4 regions of the Salinicola sp. CR57 genome follow, and region 4 is predicted to be linked to each of the others. Evidence: predicted binding sites of a transcription regulator. Region 4 holds the regulator's gene; each other region holds the start of a gene.
The links. The regulator PhoB, encoded in region 4, activates phosphate uptake and scavenging genes when phosphate is short. The targets are predictions, from matches to a motif close to TGTCATANNNNTGTCANA.

Region 1 (4,188 bases), on a different contig from region 4:
TCTCCGATGCCTCCGCGGAGCGCAGCGCTGCGGGTTGCACCATCACGCTGGGCGAAGAGCGCGTTACCGAGTACCTGAACTCCAACGTCACGCTGCTGAAGTGGATGATCAGCGCCGGCTATGGTGACCGCCGCACGCTGGAGCGCCGTATCGAAGCCATGGAAGCGTGGCTGGCCAACCCCAGCCTGATGCGCGCCGACGCCGATGCAGAGTACGCTGCGGTAATCGAGATCGACCTGGCCGAGATCGACCAGCCGGTGCTCTGTGCGCCCAACGACCCGGACGATGCCCGTCTGCTCTCCGAGGTTGCTGGCCAGAAGATCGATGAAGTCTTCATCGGCTCGTGCATGACCAACATCGGCCATTTCCGCGCCGCCGGCAAATTGCTCGAGAAGCAGCCGGCCGGCAGCCTGAAAACGCGCCTGTGGCTTGCACCGCCGACCAAGATGGACCAACATCAGTTGACCGAGGAGGGCTACTACGGCATCTACGGCAAGGCTGGCGCTCGCATGGAGATGCCCGGCTGCTCGCTGTGCATGGGCAACCAGGCACGCGTCGCGCCGAAATCGACCGTGGTATCCACCTCGACCCGTAACTTCCCCAACCGTCTGGGCGACGGCGCCGATGTCTATTTGGCATCTGCAGAGCTCGCGGCCATCGCTGCCGTCGAAGGCCGCCTGCCCACGGTGGAGGAGTACAAGGCTACCATGGGTGAGTTCAATGCCATGGCGGGTGAGATCTACCGCTACCTGAACTTCCATGAGATAGAGGATTTCCAGAAAGCGGCCTCGAGCGTCATTCCGGTCGCCCAGGAAGCCTGACACGTCTCTTCCGATGCTCGCGCTTCATGAAGAGGTCACCGAAACGCCCCGCCAACGCGGGGCGTTTTTTTATGCCTGACCTCGATGAGAGATCGCTTGCGTCTGACCGGGGCTAATCATAAAGTCTGACCGAGTCATGAAACGCTGTTCGCCAGCGTCGACGATCCGTACACGCCGGTAGCCATTCGTCATCCGCATGGCAATTCGCCGATGAGGCCACGGAATGCCTGTTCGAACGCATTCAAGGGAGATTCACGATGAAGAAGAAGATCTGGCTCGTCATTCCGATGACGATGTCTCCGCTGCTGTTGGCGCCGACGGCGCAGGCGGCCAACGCCGACGGGCTCTATCTTGGCATCGGCGGTGGCTACGGTGAGGTGGCGAGCAGCGACAGCGAGATCGGCAAGTTTGCCGGGGCCAGCGGCGAAAGCTATCACGTCGACGATGATGACAGCGTCTACAAGGCATTCGTCGGCTACGAATACAACCCCTACTTCGCCACCGAGGCCTTCTACGCCGATCTGGGCAAGCCCAACCTGATCCGGGGTGGCAATGTCGTCGACCTCAAGAGCAAGGCCTACGGCTTGAGTCTGGTCGGCAAGCTGCCGGTCGGCGCTGGCTTCGAGCTGTTCGCCAAGGCGGGCATGGCACGTTGGGAAACGGAGGCCAGGGGCGAGCTCAGCGCCACGTCGGATCTCGATGACAATGACGGGATCGACCCGGTCTATGGCGCCGGCGTGCAGTTCCGCTATCAGCACCTTTTGCTGCGCACCGAATACGAGCGCTACGACTTCGACAGCGACTTCAAGGTCGATACCTACACCGCCTCCGTGGGCTGGCAGTTCTAGACCCGCGGTTGACGATGCCGCATCCAGGCCGCCTTCGAGCGGCCTTTTTTTGTCAATGGTCGGCCGAACTTGCAAAGATGACCGTTTGACGACAACACTGAATGGCATGCCTTGTCGCGACCATTCGTCATTGAGACCACCTGGCCCAGGAAGGGACACCGCCGACCACTCCATGCTAGCGCCCAGATCACTGATACAAGACATCGCCCGGCAGATCCGCGCCCACCTGCGTTCGCTGATCGCCTTCCACCTGTTCTTCACGTTACTCGCCTCGGCGGTATGGGTGCCGCTGTCGGCCAATACGCTGTCCGGACTCCTCCATCGCATCGGCCGCCCCGTGCTCAGCAACGGACAGATTCTGGATGTCGCCTTCTCGCCCTGGGGGCTGCTCTGGCTGCTGGTGGCGATCGGACTCAGCTTCCTGGTGATCTTCCTCCAGCAGGCGGGAATGATGCTCGTCGTCTCGAGCCAGGCCGGAAATCGATATCGGGTGGCCATGGGTTCGCTGTGGCACGTGCTACGCCGTTTTCCGGCCTTAATGACCCTCACCCTGCTCCAGGTCGGGAGCCATCTCCTCCTGGCCGCCCCGTTCGCCATCGGTCTCTCCCACCTTTACAGCGCCATGCTCGGCGATATCGAGCCCTATATTCTGATCCACCTGAAGCCTCCCGAGCTGTGGGAGTTTCTCGCCATGGCGACGCCGATCGTTGTGGTTCTGGTGCTGCTCAGCGCCGCCCTCTATTTCCGCTGGTTCCTGGCACTGCCGGCGATGATGCTCGACGGGCTGAAGCCGATCGCCGCGTTGAAACGCAGCCGCGAACTGACCCAGGGGCGTCGCCTGCGGATGGCCCTGGCCGTCGTCGGCATGGCGCTGCTGGTGGCGGCCATCCCGGTTGTCTTCACCCTGGTCTTCAACACCCTGGGCGGGACGTTGCTCGGGTATCTGCCGGAGCGCAACAGCGTGCTGATTCCAGCGATGCTGACCTATCTGGCGCTGTATATCGTCACCACGATCGCACTCACTTTCCTGGGCATCGCAGCCAACAGCCTGGTGGTGATCACGCTATACCACCGTGCCATCGGGCGGGCGCCAGTGTTTCGCCCCGCCGCGACGCCGCAGCGCTCCGGGGTGATCGCCTGGGGGGCAGAGATCCTGCTGCTGGTCTTTGCCCTGGGCCAGGCGGGCTGGATACTGCATGGGTTCGAGATCAACGACCACGTCGCCATCACCGCCCATCGCGGCAGTTCGCTGGCGGCGCCCGAGAACACCATGGCCTCGATGAACCAAGCCATCGCCGACGGTGCCGACTACATGGAACTGGACGTGCGCCTGAGCGGCGACGGACAGGTCGTCGTCTCCCACGACAACAATCTGAGCCGATTGACCGGGGTCGACCGTAACATCAGCGACATGACGCTGGCGGAGATCGAACAGGTCGATGTCGGCTCCTACTTCGGCGATGCCTTCGTCGGCGAGCGCATTCCCACGTTCCAGCAGGTCCTGGACAATGCGCGGGATCGCATCGGGCTCTACGTCGAGCTGAAACCGTCACCAGGCACCGCCGAGGAGCTGGCTCAAAAGGTCATCGCCCAGTTGAAGGCCAGTCAGATGACGGACCACGCCGTGATTGCCTCGCTGTCACCCGATGTCATCGAGGTGGTCAAGGGCCTGGACGGAGAGCCGCGGACCACCCTGTTTCTGCAGTTCGTCCTGCCCGGCGCGCTGCATACCACCGACGCCGACATCATCGGCCTGCGCCACACCCAGGCCACGCCGAGCCTGCTGAGGACCATTCACGATACCGGCCGGGGGGTGGCGGTATGGACCGTCAATGGTATCGGCGACATGTCGCGCTATCTCGACATGGGGGTCGACAATATCATCACAGATCGGCCCGATGCCCTCGCCAATATCCTGCAGGAAAGACGGGCCATGTCGGACGGCGAACTGCTGCTGGTGAAGCTGCGCAACTGGCTGCGTTCGTGACCCCTCCGGCGACAGCACGGTTGCCGACGTCTCGTCATCACGTCAAAACCAAAAAAGCCGGCGCGAGGGTATCGCGCCGGCCCTTGGGCTGCTCAATTACGATCAGCCCAGCGTTTCACCCGCCAGCATGAACCAGGTCTCGAGCACGGCGTCCGGATTCAGCGAGACCGAATCGATCCCCTGCTCCATCAGCCACTTGGCAAGCTCCGGATGGTCGGACGGTCCCTGGCCGCAGATGCCTACGTACTTCCCCTGGGCCTTGCAGGCCTGGATCGCCATCGACAGCAGCTTCTTGACCGCCGGGTCCCGCTCGTCGAACAGGTGGGCGATGATCGCGGAGTCGCGATCCAGGCCCAGCGTCAACTGGGTCAGGTCGTTGGAACCGATGGAGAACCCATCGAAATGCTCCAGGAACTCGTCGGCCAGCAGCGCGTTGGAGGGGAGCTCGCACATCATGATGATCTTGAGCCCGTTGTCGCCACGTTTGAGGCCGTTGGCCTCGAGCAGGTCAACTACCGCCTTGCCCTCGGCC
Region 2 (4,188 bases), on a different contig from region 4:
GCCGAACTGCCGGTTGCCATCGGTGACCGCGTGGTGTTTCGCTACAAGGAGGCGAAGGCGGGCAGGTGGATCGACCGCAACTCTCTGGGCAAGGCGATCGATCCTTCCGCTTATCAGTAGTCGCTGCCATGACGATGCGGGATTGTAACTTTATGTGTCATGACGGTGTCATGATGTTCCGCTTTCATGGCGTTCATGAACCCACCCTCCGCTTCCCTCGGCAGCCCTTCTCTCGACGAGATCGTCGCCCGTCGTGATCTGAGCGTTCATTTCCAGCCGATCGTTGCCGTCACGACCGGACATATTCTGGCGTACGAGGCGTTGTCTCGCGGTCCACGGGACTCGCCCTACGCCAATCCGATCCCGATGTTCCGGGCGGCCCGCGAGCGCGGCCTGCTTACCGCGCTGGAGCGCGGATGCCGGGAGCGGGCGATCAAGCGTTGGGTGGATACCGGCCTCGGCGAGCTTCTGTTCCTCAACGCCAGTCCGGAAGTCCTGATCGACCCTGAAGATCTCGGCGGCCAGACGCTGGCGCTTCTTCACCAGCACGGTCTCTCGCCCGACCGCATCGTCATCGAGATCACCGAACAGTCGCCGGGGATCGATTGCGAGCTGATGGCCGAGGCTGCCCGCCATTATCAGTCGATGGGGTTCTCCATCGCGCTGGACGACCTGGGAGACGGCTACGCCGGTCTGCGACTCTGGTCCCAGCTCAATCCCGACTACGTCAAGCTGGATCGCCACTTCGTCAGTCGCCTCGACGAGAACCCCGTCAAGCGCCGGTTCGTTCGCTCCATCATCGATATTGCGCACAGCATGGATAGCCGTGTCATCGCGGAGGGCGTGGAGCGAGAGGGGGAGCTGGATACCCTGCTCGAGCTGGGGGCGGATTATTGCCAGGGGTGGTTGTTCGCGCGCCCCGATGCCGCTCCCCACCGGGTACGCGAGGCTCTCGAAGCCCGACTGGTGTCACTGGCTGCCAACCATCGCCCGCCCACTGCCGCGACAGAGATCCGGCGCCTCAGTGTGCCGCTGCCCGCGCTGGACGCCGGTCTCTGCGTGGCGGAGGCGTCCGAGCGATTCAGCCGTCTGCCCCATGCCAACGCATTGGCGGTCGTCGATGGCCGGAGTCGACCGATCGGCATCCTGGGGCGCCAGCAACTGATGGCGCTGCTCGGCAAACGCTTCGGCTTCGATCTTCACGGCCGTCAGCCGGTCACCAAGGTGATGCGGACCCAGGCGCTCTGCGTGGAGGCCCACGAGCCTCTGGAGCGGGTCTCGCGCAAGGTGACTGGGCGCGAGGAGGCATCCCGCGACGAGGATTTCGTCATCACCGACGGTGGCCGCTATCTGGGTATGGGGCACGTCATCAACCTGCTGCAACTGTTCACCGAGCAGCAGGTCCAGTTGGCGCGCCAGGCCAATCCGTTGACCCAACTGCCAGGCAACCGCCCCATCAGGTTGGCGTTGGAACACTATCAACGCCAGGCCCGGGGTTTCGTCGCCTGCTATCTGGATCTGGACAACTTCAAGCCCTTCAATGACCGGTTTGGTTACGCCCTGGGGGATCGAGTGATTCTCGCGCTGGCGAGCCTGGTGAGAAGCGAGCTGGGGCGGGAGGACTTTCTGGGCCATCTTGGCGGTGACGATTTCATACTGCTGCTGAATGACGGGAAGGATCTCCACCGTCGGCTTGCCGGCATACAACGCCGCTTCAGCATGGAGAGCCACGCGCTGGTGCCCGCCGACGCCAGAGCGGAAGGTGGCTTTCATGCCAGGGATCGCTACGATCAATGGCGTTTTTTCCCGCTGGTCCGGCTGTCGATCATTGCGCTTCGCGTCGGTGCCGAGGCCAGGGTCGATAGCTTCGGCGATCTCTGGAGCCACTTCAAGCCGGCGGCCAAGCGTGCCGCCAACGGTCGAATCGTGGTGACGCTGGACCGCCGTTCGGCAGATCTCCGGGGGTGAACGATCGGCGTGTCTTGGCGTCTTAGGATCTGTTCACACCCTCCACGCGACTCGCGGCGTAGCTTGTGAACAGGCCCTGGTCACAGTTTTGTCACATCCGAGTGTCAGGGTGTCGCGACGGGATGGCAAGGAGCGTCTCCCGATTCAGAACACGATTCCATCAACGACCCACAGGAGGGAACCATGGAACTCAAGGAGCTAGCGCACTATCAACGACATCACGAGAACTTCGAGATCCGCGTCATCGCCCATGCCGGCAGCCGCTACTATCAGGTCATGCTGGAGCCGGAAGACGGTACCACGCAGGCCTTGACCCGGCGCGGCAAGCCGATGCTGTTTCGCGCTCTCGACGATGTCTACGGCGAACTGAAACAGGCCGGCATCCACCGCGCCTATCTGGTCCAGCAGGTTGCCAACGACGAGATCGTCGGCCACGAGTCCCACTATCACGATCCGCTGCTGTCGCGGATGCCTCTGGTTTTCTGATCCCGGGTCGACGGTCTCCAGGACTCCAATCCGACCTATTTTCCATTCACCAACCTGATTTCCCTTCGGCGAGTCCTGTAGTGACTTGCCATGGTCTGGAGGGAATACTGTTTCTCTTCTCTCTTCTCTCTTCTCTCTTCTCTCTTCTCTCTTCTCTCTTCTCTCTTCTCTCTTCTCTCGTTTACACCGATGCCGGGCTGCCAGGCTAAGTGGACCTGCCGTCGTCAGTGCCGCCGATAGCCTTCTGCGTGATCACCTTGGCCGTAGGGCGCCTCGAAGTGGATCGAACGCAGGAATCGCTCTGCCTGGTCGAGGATGGCCGCTCGCTTTTCTTCCTGCATCCGATCCCAGCTTCCGTAGATCAGTTTCATGCGGTGGTTGCCCCGTAGACGCTCGCGATGCCGCTCCAGAAAGTGCCAGTACAAGCTGTTGAAGGGGCAAGCGCCCTCGCCGGTGACCTGCTTGACGTCGTAGCGGCACTGGCGGCAGTGGTCCGACATGCGGTCGATGTACTTTCCCGACGCGCAGTAGGGCTTGGAGCCGAGATAGCCCCCGTCGGCGTAGAGGGTCATGCCCAGCGTGTTGGGCAGCTCGACCCATTCGAAGGCGTCGACGTAGACCGCCAGATACCAGTCGCAGAGCGCTGCCGGGGCGACCCCGCAAAGCAGCGCGAAGTTGCCGGTGATCATCAGGCGCTGGATATGGTGGGCATAGGCGTTATCGCGGGTCATCTCCAGGGCGCGCCGGACGCAGCGCAGATCCGTGTCGGCGGTCCAGTAGAAATCGGGCAGCCCACGCCGTGCGTCGAGCCGGTTCTCGCGCTTGTAGTGCGGCATGCGTTGCCAATAGATGCCGCGGACGTACTCACGCCAGCCCAGGATCTGGCGCACGAAACCCTCCACGGCGTTGATGGGTGCCTCCTCGCGCCGCCAGGCCTCCACGGCGGCATCGCAGACCTCTCGGGGCGAGAGCAGACCGATGTTCAGCGACGCCGAGAGTCGCGAGTGAAACAGCCACGGGTCCGCGTCGCTGATGGCGTCCTGGTAGGTGCCGAAGTCCGGTAGCGCGTGGGCGACGAAATGGCGCAGGTCGCCTAGTGCCTGGCGTCGCGTCACCGCCCAGTTGAAGCCATCCAGGGTGCCGAAATGGTCGCCGAACTGCGCTTCGACCAGCGCCTGGACCTCGCGGGTGATAGCGTCCCGACGATGACGTGGCGGCTCAGGGAACTGGAGGCCTTCGTCGACGGGTCGCCGGTTGTCGTGATCGAAGTTCCACTGACCGCCGGCCGGTTCGTCCTCCTCCATCAGCAATCCGGTCCGCTTGCGCATCTGGCGGTAGAAATCTTCCATCCGAAAGCGTCTGCGCCCCTCCAGCCATTCGCCGAACTCGGCGATGGAGCAGTAGAAGCGGGTATCGTCGTACAGTCGCCAGCGCGTGCCCCGACGCTGGATACGCTCCAGCAGCCGCCATTCGCCGGGATGTGTCACCCGGATTTCGTCGCAGCCATAGGCGTCGGCGAGTCGCTCGGCTTCCTGTAGCAGATCCTGGTGGTTGTCGTCGTCGTCGAGCCGGCTGTAGTGGACCTGATACCCTTTGTCGCGCAGGGTATCGGCGAAGTGACGCATCGCCGACAATATCAACACGATCTTCTGGGGGTGGTGAGGGACGTATTCCCCTTCCGCCTTGACCTCGCAGAGAGCGACGACGGCATCGGCGGGGGCGTTGGCGAGGGGC
Region 3 (4,188 bases), on a different contig from region 4:
CTCCAGACCAACACGCCGCTGTTCTCACATCCAGGGTTCTTACGTACTGGGTGCTCACGTCGCGCGTGCTCATTTCATCTGTACATGGACCGCGCTGACAGCGGGTGCGGCGCCGTTGCCTCGGCCCCCCTGCCACTGGCGTAAGTCCCCAATGCGCTCACCCCAAATGCAAAAGGGCCGCGCTGTGCGCGGCCCAAAGCTTGTGTGACGAGTTGGTTTGCGTGACGAGATAGCCGTGGGTCAGACCGCGATCTCGCCGCCATCACGCTTGCGGATTACCACGGTGGCGGCACGCGCGCGCACGCTTCCCGATTCCGGGATGGCGACCGTGGCATCCTGCACGTTGGCGTCAGGATCCGCCGGCCAGTTGCCCGGGTGCTGGATGTTGATGAACAGCGAGGTCTTGTCCGGCGTGGCGAAGATACCGGTCACCTCACAGCCGTTGGGGCCGACGGCGAAACGCTTGAGCTGGGCCTGATCGGCAGCATCGATAACCGCCTTGTCGCCCGGGCCACGGCTGACGCTGCCCGGCACCACCGCCAGCACCTGGTCATTGGTGTAGTCGGTGACACCCTCGTAGCCGTTGTCGGTCTCGATCCACAGGATGCCGCGGCCGTCGCCGCGGTCGTCGTACCACAGCCCGTCGGGGCTGGCGAACTGGTTGAGCTCGGTGAGCCCCGAGTAGTTGTCAGCATCGCTCTCGGCGGCGCCGAACACGAAGACCTCCCACTCGAAGCTAGTCCCCGCAGGGGACGGCTCGTGCCAGCGAATGACCTGGCCACCTTCATTGTCAGGGCGCGGGTTGGAGCCGTTGACCGGGGCGGTGGCGTAGCCCGCGCCCAGCTCGTCGATGTCGCTGCCGCCATTGGTGTAGGTAGCAGCGGTGCCCTCGGCGGTGCGCTTGGAGTTGTTGGTCAAGGTCATGTAGACCTCACCCGAGGAGGGATCGACGGTGCCCCACTCGGGGCGGTCCATCGGCGTCGCACCCATGAAGTCGGCGGCGTCGCAGGTGTTGATGAGTACCCCGGCGAGGTCACGCTCGTTGGCCAGCTCGAGCGCCTGCCACAGCGGGCGACCGTCACGGGTGGTGGCGTCCGGCGTCAGCGGCAGCCAATCACCGCTGCCGTCATCGTTGAAACGCGCCACGTAGAGGGTGCCTTCGTCGAGATATTTGGAGCCGATCGTCAGACGGTCGTAGTCCTGACCGGGACGGTTGGCGTCCTGGGCATCCCACTTGGCCTTGGAGACGAACTTGTAGATGTACTCGTTGCGCGAGTCGTGACCGGTGTAGAACACCACCGGCTCGCCTTCGACCACCTTGCCCGGCCAGCACCCTTCGTGACGGAAGCGGCCGATATGGGTGCGCTTGAGCGCCGCGGTTTCGGTACTCACGCTGGCGGTGTTGCCGTAGGGATCGACCTCCACCACATAGCCGAAGGTGCGCGGCTCGTTGCGGTAGTCTCCGGATGCGGAGGCCGCACTCGGCGTGGCGTCGAAGCGCGCGAACTCGCCGTTGGTGCCACCCTGGGCGGTCTCCCAGCCGTAGCGGCTGCGATCCTTGCGCACTCCCAGACGATCGTCATCGGCGTAGCGATCGCTATCCTTGATGAAGATCTCGGGCCAGTTCTCCTCGCAGGTGAGGTAGGTGCCCCAGGGAGTGAAGCCGTTGGCGCAGTTGTTGTTGGTGCCGCGGGTACGCGTACCGTTGGTGGAGTAGGCGGTCACCACGTAGGCGCTACCGCGCACCGGGCCGGCGAGTTCGATCGGCGTGGCCGAGGTGATGCGGCGGTTGTAGCGCGAGCCACGCTCTTCGCTCCACTGGCCATCGCTGCCGAGCGCCAGCTTGACCAGGGTCACGCCGTGGGCGTTGATCTCGGTGCGCGCCTCGTCGGCCGGACGCGCGCCGTCTTCGGCGTTGGTCGGGCCACCCTGCGGAGCCCACAGCGCACTCTGCTCGATGTACTCGTTGTTGAGCGCCATGATGAACTCGCGCGAGGCACTCTCTTCGCTCAGCGCGAAGTTGTGCATGCCATCGTGGTTCATGCCCACGCTGGCCGCCTGGTACTCAGGCGTGACGCGGCGGTCCGAGGACCAGGCGCCGACGCTGTTGTCGAGCGGGGTACCCCACGGGATCAGCACCTGGGCGACATAGCCTTCCGGCACTACCACCCCATTGGTGCGCGACCCGCGGATCGAGGAGAACGCCAGTGCCAGCGGGGTCGCTTCCGGCGAGCCGCTACCGGAGCCGCCATTGTTGTTGTGGTTGTCGCTGTCGCTGCTGCAGCCGGCCAGACCGAAACCGCCAAGCAGGCCCATGGCGGCCAGACCGGCGCCCCCCTGCATGATGCCGCGACGCGATATGCGGCGCGAAAGTACGGATGAGAACGGCTCGTTCTCGCTCTGGTTGAGAACACGATGATTCTCGATTGCCTTGCTCATGGGGTGTCCCCTCTCTTGGAGTAATCCACTAATGACGGTCTGCTGATCCGTGGCGCCCGGGCCGGCGATGCGCGCCGCCAGCCACTTGGCGATCCGGCGCGTACGGCCACCGGAATGCGTTACCCGGAGGCAACTTAGAGCAGCAAGGTGACAACACCATGACGACTTGACGGCAGCACCCCACCCGTCGCGTCGTCACGAAACCGTCATCTCCCAGTCATTAGGATGCCGAGTCCGGCGGCGGCGAAGACCGTACGCCGCGTTGAATCATTCGCGGGAGCCTCATGACTGACCCCCTTTTGACCGCCCCCAAGGCCGCCACCGGCAGGGGCTGCGACCTGACTCGTAGGCGTCTGGTCGGCGCCCTGATGGGTGCCGGACTAGGAGCAGGGCTGAGCGGCTGCGCCTCGCCAATGATCAGCAGCCCGCGGGCGCTGGCCCCGGGGCGCCAGGTCGAGATCCTCTACCTGGCCGATACCCTGGAGTGCCTCGGCCCCACGCGGATCGTCGCCCCCGCCACCTACCTGGGCCCGGCGGAGCTGCTCGGCGCCGCGCCCTGGGCCACCGCGGACGGCGTGACCACGCTGGCGGGCAGCGCTGGTGCCGAATGGGCCGCCCTCTATACGCCGCACAGCGCCGCCCGGCGCCATACCGCCGGCTATGGCGGGCTGGTCGCCCAGCTCGACCGCCTGCGCCGGGAACTCGGCACCGAGCGCACCCTGACGCTGGAGAACGGCCAGTGCTGGAGCGGCAGCGGCCTTGGCCATCTGGCCAATGGCAGCGCCGGCGTCGCCGCCAGCCATCTGTTGGCCAGCGATGCTCGGGTCAGCAGCGACGAGCGCGTGCTCTGGCCACAGCGTGCCGCGGCGCTCTACCGCGACTATGCGCGCCCGGTGCTGGGCAATCTTGACGCGCCACCCGCCGGCGTCAGCGCGGCGACCCGCTTCGAACGCGACGGTGTGCGAGTGGCGGTGGTCGGCGCCAGCGACCCCAACGCCCTGGACGAGACCCGCGCCCTCGATCAGTGGTACCAGGCCCTGGCCGAAAGCGTGTCCCAAGCCGCCGCGGAGGCAGAGCTGGTGGTCCTGCTGGCCGATACCGGCAGCGCCACCGCGCGCTGGCTGGCCGCGCGGCTGCCACAGGTCGATCTGGTGCTGGCCGCCCGTGGCCAGGATTTCTGGCCCCGTCTGATCGCAGTCGACAATGCCCACGGCGCACCGGTGCCGCTTTGCCTGCCCGGCAGCCACGCCAGCGGCTTCTTTCATCTCAGCTGCCGCAGCACCCGCGACGGCTGGCAGATCCACGCCGAGTTCCAGCGCAACGACACCGCAGCGGACGCCGCAGCCGCCGATCACCAGGCGCGCTTCGACGCCCTGCGCGCGCCCTACGCCGGCTGGCTCGACCGCCCGCTGGGCAGCGCCCCGGACTGGCTGTGGCGCCGTGACAGCGTCGGCGGCACCTGGGATGGCCTGATCGCCGCCGCCCTAACCGGGGATAGTGACACCACCCGCGCGATGCTGCCGGGGCTGCGCCACGACATCCTGCTGGCTCCTGGCGAGACGATCACCCGCGACCACCTGTGGCGCCTGAGCGGCGGCCATCCGGCCCGGGTCGTCGAGCTGGCACCGCGCACCGAAGAGCTGGCGCAGTTGCTCGAACGGGCGCTGGACAACAGCCTGGGCACACCGCTGATCCTCAATGACAGCCGCGACCTGCCGCGTCTTTCGGCGACCCGCTGGACGCTCGACT
Region 4 (4,188 bases):
AGTGGGTAGGCTCTACCGATTCGCTCACCGCCCGGTTGGTCGCGGCCTCCAGGCGCCCTTTCCGGGTCAGGCTGGAACACCAGGGCGTCGAACGACCGCGCCGCGACGAGGCGCTTGCCTTGGGGCTGGCGCCGACCGACCTCGCCTGGATACGCGAGGTCACGCTGATGAGCGGCGAGCGACCGTGGGTGGCGGCGCGCTCGGTCACCCCACTGGATCGTACCGGTTGTCGGCGCCTGCGCACGCTGGGCGAGCGTTCGCTGGGGAGTTGGCTATTCGCGCAGCCCGACCTGCAACGCGACCCGATCGAGGTGGCGCGAGTCTCCGCGGACGCGGAGGGCGTGTGGCTGCGGCGGTCACGTTTCCGTCACGGCAGCATTCAACTGCTGGTGCAGGAGTGCTTCCTGCACGAAATGGCGGAGGACCTGGGCCTGGCTCTCCCGGGACGACGACCGACGACCTGAACGACGGCTCCCACCTCGAAGCGAGGCCGCAGTTGCAGTAAAGTCGTTGCCGATTCAGAGGCCTTGCCGTTTCGGAGATTCGTATGCCCAGCGCCGGTTCCCCTTCCACGCCCCGCGGCCTCGCCCGCCTGCCGGACTTCCTGCGCCTGACCCGGCTCGACAAGCCGATCGGCACCTGGCTGCTGATGTGGCCGACGCTGTGGGCGCTGTGGCTCGCCGCCGGCGGCCTGCCGGATCGCGCCAACCTGATCATCTTCGTGCTCGGCGTCTATCTGATGCGCGCCGCCGGCTGCGTGGTCAACGACTACGCCGACCGCAAGATCGACGGCCACGTCAAGCGCACCCGGGAGCGCCCGCTGGCCACCGGACGCATCCGCGAGCAGGAAGCCAAGCTCCTGTTCGCGGCGCTGGTGGCGGCGTCCTTCGTGCTGGTCTGCTTCACCAACCTGGCCACGGTGCTGCTCTCCTTCGTCGGCGTGGCGCTGGCCGCGCTCTACCCCTTCATGAAGCGCTACACCCACCTGCCCCAGGTGGTGCTGGGCATGGCATTCTCGTGGAGCATCCCGATGGCGTTCATGGCGGTGAGCCGCAGCCTGCCGCTGGAGGCGTGGCTGCTGCTGCTCGCCAACGTCGCCTGGACCGTGGCCTACGACACCCAATATGCCATGGTCGATCGCGACGACGACATCAAGATCGGGGTCAAGTCCACCGCGCGCCTGTTCGGCCGCGCCGACAAGCTGATCATCGGCCTGCTGCAGCTGCTGACCCTGGCGCTGCTGGCCTGGGTCGGAGCGCGGCTGGCACTGGGTGGGTTCTTCTGGCTGGGGCTGGCAGCGATGGCGGCGACCTTCGTCTATCAGCAGTGGCTGATCCGGGAGCGCGAGCGCGGCCCCTGCTTCCAGGCCTTCCTCAACAACTTCTGGTCGGGACTCTTGCTGTTCGCCGGGCTGGTCCTGGCGCTGTGGCCGCCGGTCTGAAGGACGCGATTGTCGTAACTGTCATATCGATGTCATATTCTCACGATGTAATCGTCACCGTTCTGTCACGGCCGGTCGCTACGTCCGATGGCGTCATCGACGCCACGCAACAAAGCGAACCGGCGGCTCACTCGAGGCACTACGCATGAGCTCCAAGACCGTACTCATCGTTGACGATGAAGCATCTATCCGCGAAATGATCGCCGTTGCCCTGGAAATGGCCGATTATCGCGTGCTGGAAGCCGACAACGCCCAGACCGGCCACGCCATGGCGCTGGACCAGAAACCCGACCTGATGCTGCTCGACTGGATGATGCCCGGCACCAGCGGCATCGAGCTCGCGCGTCGGCTGAAGCGCGAGGAGGCTACCGCCGAGATGCCGATCATCCTGCTCACCGCCAAGGGTGAAGAGGACAACAAGGTCCAGGGGCTGGAGGCGGGCGCCGACGACTACATCACCAAGCCCTTTTCGCCGCGCGAGCTGGTGGCCCGACTCAAGGCGGTACTGCGCCGGGCCACGCCGCCGGGTATCGAGGAGGCGGTCGAGGTCGAGGGGCTGCGGCTCGACCCCTCCAGCCACCGCGTCACCTCCCATGGTGGCGCCCTGGAGATCGGCCCGACCGAGTATCGTCTGCTGCAGTTCTTCATGACCCACCAGGAACGTGCCTACACCCGCAGCCAGTTGCTGGATCAGGTCTGGGGCGGCAACGTCTACGTGGAAGAGCGTACCGTCGATGTGCATATCCGCCGGCTGCGCAAATCCCTCGGCGAAGCGCACCAGCATCTGGTCCAGACCGTGCGCGGCACCGGCTACCGCTTTTCGGTCAGGGAGTAAGTCAGGACGTGCGCTACTGGATCAACGAACTGTGGCGCCTCGGCTACATGCTGTTCGGGCTCGGCGCCATGGGACTGTTGCTCGGCAAGCTGGGCGGCGACCTGCTCGCCGGGCTGGGCTGGGGGCTAGCGGCTGGCCTGGGGCTCTATGTCTTCCTCCACCTGTGCCACGTGCGCATGCTCTATGTCTGGCTGCTGAAGAATCCCCGCGAGGCGCCACCACCCGGCACCGGAGTCTGGGGCGACCTGTTCGATCGCCTGTATCACTATCAGAAAGCCCAGACCCAGCTGCAGCAACGACTGCGCGATATTCTGCGGCGCATCCAGGACTCCTGCGAGGCGATGCGCGACAGCGTGGTGATGCTGGATCCCAATGGCGACCTGGAGTGGTGGAACAGCGCCGCCGGCGACATGCTCGGCCTGCAGCCCGATCACGACCGCGGTCAGCCGATCACCAACTTCCTGCGCGATCCCCGTTTCATCGCCTACTTCGAGACGGGCGACTATCGCGAGCCGCTACTGATTCCCTCCCCGGTCCAGGCCAATCGTACCCTGCAGTTCCATCTCACCCTGTTCGGCGACAACGAACGCCTGCTGATGGCGCGGGACGTGTCCCGGCTGCATCAGCTGGAGATGATGCGCCGCGACTTCGTCGCCAACGTCTCCCATGAGCTGCGCACGCCACTGACGGTGCTGGCCGGTTATCTCGAAACCTACTCGGACCACGCCGACCAGTTGCCCCAGCGCTGGCAGCGCGGGTTCGGCCAGATGCAGGCGCAGACCATGCGCATGCAGCACCTGGTCGAGGATCTGCTGCTGCTGTCGCGGCTCGAGATCGATAGCCCCGACGACGACCGCGATACGCTGGACGTGACGACGCTGCTCCACGATATCGTCGCCGATGCCCGGGAGTTGAGCGCACAACACCACCAGTTGTCGATAGAAGCCGACGAGTCGCGACGGCTGCTGGCGAACACCAAGGAGATACGCAGTGCCGTCTCCAACCTGGTCTTCAACGCCGTTCGCTACACACCGGAAGGCAGCACCATCACCCTGCGCTGGAAGCCTTGGCACGACGGCGCCGCCATCGAAGTGGAAGACAACGGCGAGGGTTTCGATCCCGTCCATATTCCGCGACTGACCGAGCGCTTCTATCGCGTCGACAAGGGCCGCAGCGCCGCCACCGGCGGCACGGGGCTGGGCCTGGCCATCGTCAAGCACGTGCTGCTGCGCCACGACGCCAGCCTGGAAATCGTCAGCCGCCCGGGGCTCGGCGCGCGCTTCCGCTGCGTGTTCCCCGCTACGCGACTGGTCGGCGCTGACACAGGGTCGGCGCCATCCCCCTGAACGAGGCCGTCGCTACCCACGGCGGACGCCCCTCCACCCATGCCGGCACGATCGCCGAACCGCGTCGGGCAACGCACGGCGTGCCACGGCCAGACCAGACCAGACCAGACCAGACCAAGCGCATCACACCGAAATCGTAGGAATCGATCTCTCAATCTTGATTAGAGGCTGCCGATAAAGTGGGCGGATTATTAGTTTAATCCTCCATATGAATCGGCAGGTAGCTAGGAAAGGGACGGTTTTCGCGATGACGATGCGGCAAAAACTCTGGATCACGGTGGGACTGATGTGGTTCGGCATGCTGGTGTTGGTGGGCTGGATGGCCCTGGAGAAGCGCGAGACACTGATGGCCGAGCGCGTCAGCAGTCTCAAGAGCTTCGTGACCAGCGCCCAGACACTGGTCGAGCGTTATGTCGAACGCGCCAACGATAGCGAGTTCTCCGAACAAGCCGCCAAGGATTTCGCGCGCAGGAACCTGTCGGCCCTGGATCTCGACGGCAGCTATGTCTACGCCTTCGACAGCAACATCCATCTGGTCTATCACCCCAAGCGCGAAATCGGCACGG

Region 1: a site for PhoB is predicted at 1,746-1,763, ahead of DOM56_RS10785 (glycerophosphodiester phosphodiesterase). Genes of this name have one in related genera too.
Region 2: a site for PhoB is predicted at 2,047-2,064, ahead of DOM56_RS14415 (DUF6482 family protein). Genes of this name have one in related genera too.
Region 3: a site for PhoB is predicted at 2,586-2,603, ahead of DOM56_RS18180 (alkaline phosphatase PhoX). Genes of this name have one in related genera too.

The regions. Positions count from the first base shown of each region.
Region 1 is NZ_PZJL01000006.1:157,424-161,611, reverse strand. Features, by position in the region: gene acnB (bifunctional aconitate hydratase 2/2-methylisocitrate dehydratase) at 1-821, shown strand, start outside; gene DOM56_RS10790 (outer membrane beta-barrel protein) at 1,079-1,669, shown strand; gene DOM56_RS10785 (glycerophosphodiester phosphodiesterase) at 1,842-3,656, shown strand; gene ppsA (phosphoenolpyruvate synthase) at 3,759-4,188, opposite strand, start outside.
Region 2 is NZ_PZJL01000008.1:79,717-83,904, forward strand. Features, by position in the region: gene DOM56_RS14405 (hypothetical protein) at 1-120, shown strand, start outside; gene DOM56_RS14410 (bifunctional diguanylate cyclase/phosphodiesterase) at 196-1,968, shown strand; gene DOM56_RS14415 (DUF6482 family protein) at 2,152-2,454, shown strand; gene DOM56_RS14420 (cryptochrome/photolyase family protein) at 2,679-4,188, opposite strand, start outside.
Region 3 is NZ_PZJL01000013.1:61,228-65,415, reverse strand. Features, by position in the region: gene DOM56_RS18180 (alkaline phosphatase PhoX) at 241-2,439, opposite strand; gene DOM56_RS18175 (lipoprotein UxpA) at 2,724-4,188, shown strand, end outside.
Region 4 is NZ_PZJL01000001.1:507,890-512,077, forward strand. Features, by position in the region: gene DOM56_RS02365 (chorismate lyase) at 1-464, shown strand, start outside; gene ubiA (4-hydroxybenzoate octaprenyltransferase) at 548-1,441, shown strand; gene phoB (phosphate regulon transcriptional regulator PhoB) at 1,587-2,276, shown strand; gene phoR (phosphate regulon sensor histidine kinase PhoR) at 2,285-3,622, shown strand; gene DOM56_RS02385 (methyl-accepting chemotaxis protein) at 3,870-4,188, shown strand, end outside.